DNA from 2 places in the Rheinheimera mangrovi genome. Region 1 is predicted to be linked to the other one. Evidence: predicted binding sites of a transcription regulator. Region 1 holds the regulator's gene; the other holds the start of a gene.
The links. The regulator FNR, encoded in region 1, switches genes on or off when oxygen is low (the NO sensors DNR and NnrR bind a similar motif). The targets are predictions, from matches to a motif close to TTGATNTANATCAA.
Positions count from the first base shown of each region.

Region 2: the regulator FNR is predicted to act here: its motif matches at 1,573-1,586, upstream of EK374_RS16275 (OmpW/AlkL family protein).

Region 1 covers NZ_CP034683.1:2,188,289-2,191,714, reverse strand. The annotation lists gene EK374_RS09875 (heavy metal translocating P-type ATPase) at 1-105, shown strand, start outside; gene ccoS (cbb3-type cytochrome oxidase assembly protein CcoS) at 102-290, shown strand; gene EK374_RS09865 (sulfite exporter TauE/SafE family protein) at 287-973, shown strand; gene fnr (fumarate/nitrate reduction transcriptional regulator Fnr) at 1,003-1,719, shown strand; gene uspE (universal stress protein UspE) at 1,853-2,785, shown strand; gene ttcA (tRNA 2-thiocytidine(32) synthetase TtcA) at 2,857-3,426, shown strand, end outside.
Region 2 covers NZ_CP034683.1:3,578,815-3,582,240, forward strand. The annotation lists gene EK374_RS16270 (GNAT family N-acyltransferase) at 1-1,514, shown strand, start outside; gene EK374_RS16275 (OmpW/AlkL family protein) at 1,697-2,398, shown strand; gene EK374_RS16280 (PilZ domain-containing protein) at 2,452-3,114, opposite strand; gene purL (phosphoribosylformylglycinamidine synthase) at 3,383-3,426, opposite strand, start outside.

The sequences.
Region 1 (3,426 bases):
CCTTTGGCTGTTGCTGGTTTTGTCTCACCTTATGTGGCGGTGATTGGTATGTCATTCAGCTCTATTTTAGTGGTGTCAAATTCACTGAGGTTACTTAAAGCATGAGTATTATTTATGTGCTGATCCCTATTGCGATACTTTTTGTCTGTATTGGTCTGGGCATTTTTTTCTGGGCGGTACGCAGCCGCCAGTTTGATGATTTAAACAAAGAAGGCATGAGTATTTTGTTTGAAGAAGAAAAGCAAGCCGTAAAACCAGAAGTTGATCCGGATAAACAGCCTCCGCAATGAGTCCAGAACTTACGCTTAACCTGCTGGCAGCCCTGAGCATAGGTTTTTTAGGCAGTAGCCACTGCCTGGTGATGTGTGGCGGCATTGCCAGCGCATTGCAACTCGCTATGCCTCAGCTTAATTTGCTACAACAACTCAAGCTGCAGTTCATGCTCAGCCTCGGTCGTATCACGACATACAGCTTATTAGGGGCTCTGACAGGAGCATTTGGTGCAACGGTACTGGTCAAACTCGGCATCAGTTTCTTTTGGTTAAAATTACTGGCCGGTATGCTGTTATTGCTGATGGCTTTTTACGTCGCTCGCTTATGGTTTGCCCTGACGCTGTTTGAAAAGCTGGGGGCAGTTTTATGGCGCAAGATCCAGCCACTCGCTAAGGCCTTGTTACCTCTGGATCGCAGTTCAAAAGCCTTAGCTTATGGTCTGTGTTGGGGCTTTTTACCTTGTGGTCTGGTCTACAGCAGTTTAGGCTGGAGTCTGGCCAGTGGCAGCGCCTGGCAAGGTGCAATGCTGATGCTGGCTTTTGGCTTAGGAACCTTACCTGCTATGCTGGCCGTTGGCAGTTTTGCCCGCCAGTTAAGTCAGTTTAAAAATAACAAATGGGTCAGAACCAGCGCAGCTTTTCTATTAGCTTTATACGCGCTTTACACTATAGCTATTGCATTAGCGCCGCGACTTTTCTAAGCTGGGAAAGTTGCCATAAAGGAATACTTATGTCCGGTTCAAATTTGAGTTGCCAACACTGCGGATTTAGTCAGCTGTGCCTGCCCTTCAGCCTTAATAATGCTGAACTGGACACACTGGATGATATTATTGAACGCAAAAAACCACTGCACAAAGGTGACTTCCTGATTGAAGCAGGAACTACGCTGCATTCTCTATACGCTGTGCGCAGCGGTTCTTTTAAAACCTTTACCCTGACTGAGTCAGGTGAAGAACAAATTACCGGCTTTCATTTACCTGGTGACGTGATAGGTTTTGATGCCATTGGCGAGCAGCAACATCCAAGCTTTGCTCAGGCACTGGAAACTGCGATGGTCTGTGAAATCCCCTACAGTCAGATGGATCATCTGATGGGTGAACTGCCAAAGTTACGTCAACAAATGATGCGACTGATGAGTCAGGATATCAGTGGCGACCAACAAATGTTGTTGTTACTGAACCGCAAAAATGCCGAAGAAAAGCTGGCAGCCTTCTTAACTAACCTTTCCCAGCGTTTTGCCAATCGTGGATTTTCAAAAAAAGAATTCCGTTTAAGCATGACCCGAGGTGAGATAGGCAACTATTTAGGCCTGACGGTTGAAACTATTAGTCGTTTATTAGGTCGATTCCATAAGGACGATTTAATACAGGTGGACGGAAAACTGATTTCAATCAGCAATCCTGACGCTTTAAGCAAACTGGCTGGTGGTTCCGCTATCGCTCGCTGACAGATTGGTAAACCCAAAGTAACCATATAACTGGTACCAAGGGTTTTATTGATCCAGCACAAGGACTTATCAGCCTACCTTCGCTACCTTGGCTACACTTACAGGGTGAGCCCTAGCTTAGCAGGAGCATGATATGACCTTATATCCTAAAGTACTGGTAGTACTAGACCCTTCAGTGGCTGAACAAAAAGCTCTGAATCGGGCGGTTCAACTGGCCAAACTGCAAGACTGTCAACTGACGGCTTTCTTATCTATTTACGATTTTTCCTATGAAATGACCACTATGTTATCCGGCGAAGAGCGCGAATCGATGCGCCAGGCCGTGATCAATGACCGTGAACTCTGGATCAGTGAACTGGTTGCAGAACACAGAGAACAGGGTCTGAAGGTGGATATTCAGGTGGTCTGGCACAACAGGCCTTTTGAAGCCATAGTCCAGGCTGTACTGGAGAAAGATTACAGTTTGGTGATCAAAGGCACACATGATCATGATGTGCTGAAATCCATGATATTCACCCCAACCGACTGGCATATTTTGCGTAAATGCCCATGCCCTGTATTACTGGTGAAAGATCATGACTGGCCTGAGCATGGCAATATAGTGGCGGCAGTCAATGCCGGTAGCGAGCAGACGCACCACAGCTCGCTAAACCAACGCATTATTCAGCAGTCCAAACAACTTGCAACGCTGCTGAATGGCAAAGTGCAACTGGTTAACGCCTTCCCTGGTACACCTGTGAATATTGCCATTGAAATTCCTGAATTTAATCCGCAGGAATACAACCAGACCATGAAAACTCATCATCTGGACGCGGTGCAAAAGCTGGCATTGGAATTTGAACTGCCATCGGCTCAGACTCATGTACTCGAAGGGATGCCTGAAGATGTGATCCCTAAACTGGCGCAACAACTGGATGCCGAGATGGTGGTGATAGGTACCATAGGCCGCACTGGTTTATCAGCAGCCATTATTGGCAATACTGCTGAGCATGTGATAGACAGGCTCGATTGTGACGTCTTAGCAGTCAAACCTGCAGGTTTTGTCTGTCCACTGACAAAACATTAAGTTCCACACGCTACAAAGCTGGCGCGTAGTTGGTTATACTACGCGCCATTTTTCCGTAGGGTCGTTGTTTTATGTCACATGCAGCAGAAGCCAAAGCACAATATAACCTGAATAAATTACACAAACGCCTGCGTCGTGGCGTTGGTCAAGCCATTGCCGACTTTAATATGATTGAAGAAGGTGACAAGGTGATGGTGTGTTTGTCCGGTGGTAAGGACAGCTACACCTTGCTGGATATTCTGCTGAATTTACAACAATCTGCCCCTATTCAGTTTTCCATAGTGGCGGTGAATCTTGATCAGAAACAACCTGGGTTTCCAGCGGATGTTCTGCCTGGTTATTTAACCCGTATCGGCGTGGATTTTCAGATAGTCACCGAAGACACCTACTCTATTGTCAAAGACAAAATTCCTGAAGGCAAAACCACCTGCTCTTTATGCTCACGCTTGCGCAGGGGCATTTTATACCGCACGGCCAAAGAGTTGGGCGCCACTAAAATTGCCTTAGGCCATCACCGTGACGACATGATTGAAACCATGTTTTTAAATATGTTCTACGGCGGCAAAATGAAGTCGATGCCAGCTAAGCTGATTAGTGACAACGGCGAGCATATTGTCATTCGTCCTTTGGCCTATTGCCGC
Region 2 (3,426 bases), 1.4 Mb from region 1:
ATGCGGTGCGTGACAACGAAGTGGAGCGGATCCCAAGCACTGGCCGGGTGGTGATTATCGCCAACCACCCTATAGGTTCTTTAGATGGTTTAGCTTTAATTAAACTTGTGCGGGATATCCGACCCGACGTGAAAGTCATAGCTAACCAACTACTAATGGCGGTTGAACCTCTGCACTCCTTATTATTACCAGTGAATAATATGAGCGGTGGCACTGAGCGCAGCCGTATCGATCGCATCAGTGACCATTTAGCCGCAGAAGGCGCGCTGATTTTGTTTCCAGCCGGTGAAGTATCACGTTTAAAACCAAATGGTATTCGCGACGGCAAATGGCATGGCGGTTTTTTACGTTTTGCGATGAATGCTAAAGCACCTATTCTGCCGATTTATATTGATGGTCGTAACTCTGCGATGTTTTATGGCGCCTCAATGATTTACAAACCACTGGCCACTATGTTGCTGGTGCAGGAAATGTTTAATCAGAAGCATAAAAACATCGCGATGCGGATTGGTGAACAAATTCCTTACGACAGCTTTGCTCATCTGGCTGTGGAAACGCAGGCGAAAGTAAAGCTGTTTAAAAAACATCTGTATCGTCTTGCCAAAGATAAGTCGCCGCTGTTTAAAACTCAAACTGCTATAGCCCATCCTGAAGATCGTATTTTATTAAAAAAAGCGGTGGAAGCTTGCCCTTTGCTCGGCCAAACCAGCGATGGCAAACAGATTTATTTATACCAGTATCAGCAAAGTTCACCTGTGCTGCGTGAAATTGGTCGTTTACGGGAAATCGCCTTTAGAGCTGTAGGCGAAGGCAGCGGTCAGCGCCGTGATATTGATCAGTACGACAGCTACTACGAACAACTGATTTTATGGGACAAAGACGACTTAGAAATAGTAGGTGCATACCGTTTTGCCAACACAGCTAAAGTGATGGCGGACAAGGGCCTTTCAGGCTTGTATACAGCATCTTTATTCCAGTTTAACCTTGCGATGACACCTTATTTAGATCAAGGCCTGGAGCTTGGCCGTAGCTTTGTACAACCTCGTTATTGGGGCAAACGTAGTCTGGATTATTTATGGTATGGCATAGGAGCATACTTAAAACAAAATCCGGAGATCCGTTATTTATTTGGTGGTGTCAGTTTATCCAACAGCTACCCTAAGGCCGCACGGGATCTGATGGTGTATTTCTACAGCCTGTATTTCCGCTGCCCGGAACAAAGCGCTGTGCCTAATATTCCTTATGAATTACCTATGGATACCTTAAGCCAGCTGCAGCAGCATTTTAGCGGTGATAACTACAGTCAGGACTTTGTGCAGCTAAAGCACTTACTGGCCAATATGGGCGTTAGTATTCCCACTTTGTATAAGCAATACAGTGAACTGACCGAACCTGGTGGTGTGCGCTTTTTGGCCTTTGGCGTCGACCCTGACTTTGCCGACTGTGTCGACGGTTTAGTGCTGGTTGATATGACAATGCTGAAAGACAATAAAAAAGCACGCTATATTGCCTGATATCGCCATAGAGCCTGAGTGTTCAGGCTCTCTTTTCATTTTTGATTCTGTCATATGTTTGTTTTACATCAATAAAAACCTTAAAGACAGTACAGGCTTATAACAAGTATTGATCTGGGGCAAAGTTTCACTACACCAAAAGCGCAGAATGACGCCAGTTTCTTAAGCCAAGGATCATTCTGATGAACACAAGTTATAAAACAATCCTCTCTCTGTTGTTAGCCGCCTCTGCCGCTCCAGCTCTGGCTAACTGGTCTGTAAATGTCGGTGCTATTTCTGTAGCTCCACAAGACTCCAGTGGTCACCTGAATGTTGTTGAGACTGTCGCTGGTTTACCTGCTAATTCCACTGAAGTGTCTGTTAATAACAATACCCAGTTGGGCATTACTATCGACTACCAATTGAATAAAAACTGGACCCTGGAGCTGATAGCGGCAACACCTTTTAGCCATGATGTTCAGGTAAAAGGTTCAGCCATCGACGGCTTGCCATTAGGCAGTACCAAACATTTACCTCCCACTTTATTAGCTCAGTACCATTTTGATTTGGGTGACAGCAGATTTGACCCTTTTATTGGTTTAGGTCTGAATTACACTAACTTCTTTAAAGAAGAAGTGTCAGGCGAGTTAATCAGTACCTTGCAGGCACTGAATGTGACTGATGCAAATGACAAGGTAGAGCTTAAATTAAAAGACTCCTGGGGATTGGCCATGCAGGCTGGTGTTAATGTGAAGCTGGCGGATAGCTGGAGCGCACATCTGATGCTAAGTAAAATGGATATAGATACCACTGGCCGCGTACTGGTGAATAACACCAGCATTCAGTCTGTTGATGTCAGTATCGATCCTTATGTTTGGATGATTGGCGCCCGTTATTCGTTCTAAAAGCAAACAGCAACTAACCAGTCCTTCTGACAGTGGCAACCTGAAGGACTGGTTCAGGAAGCAACGGCCAGTTTCTCTAAATACAGTTGCGGCAAGTTAAACTGAATACCAATAGATAACCCGCGTTCTTCCAGCCTGGAGTTACGTACTTCGCCCTTAATTTGCTGATTAATTCCTACTTTTTCACATTGAATATGCAGAACTATAGGAGCCATATTGACTTTGTTGCCCTGAGGAGAAGGGTCAAATAAAAAACGACAGCCCCCACTGGATACGTCAATCACGTAGCCTTGAAAACTGCGGGCACTCTGCACAACTTCCAGATTGAGCCTCACCGACGCAGGAATAAAAATACTGTTACGGCGTTCATTACGCAACGCCCGACGCTGTATCATCACAGGGAAACTGACTACTACCAGTTTGTCAGGAAAACGCATCAGTTGCTGTAGTTCAGATTTAAAAGCGAAACATTCACCTACTGAATCTTCAACTAAAAAACGACAGACCACAGCCAAACCATTAATGAAAAAGCGGTCAGGTAAGGTATCATCATCAACCCTGAACAGCACATATTTACCCGCTTTATAACCCACAAGTTCGCAGTTACACCGGCTTTTGCGTTGATCCAATAACTCCAAATCAAAACGCTGGCCAATTTTTACATGTGACAACCATTCTTTATTATCAGGATGTACAGAACTCACAGCTACTTGCATACCTTATCCTTCAGGTTTCACCGACTTCATGTCGGCAGTCTCGTTTGTGCGGGTGATAAAAGAGATACAACTAGTGTGTAAAAAAACAGGAGTAGGATCAAGAGCCAAAATGAAAAAAATTGCACATACAGTAAAAATGAAATACTTATTTAAACCTTCTGTTACATAAAACAACAATGCGAAGTGGTGGCCTGAAAGGTGAGCGACAAGGATGGCCGCAAAAACAAGACCTGCCGAAGCAGGTCTTGTTGTTATCATTTTTTCACTATTAGCCTAACCAGACCCTGGCGTTGCGGAACATCCGCATCCACG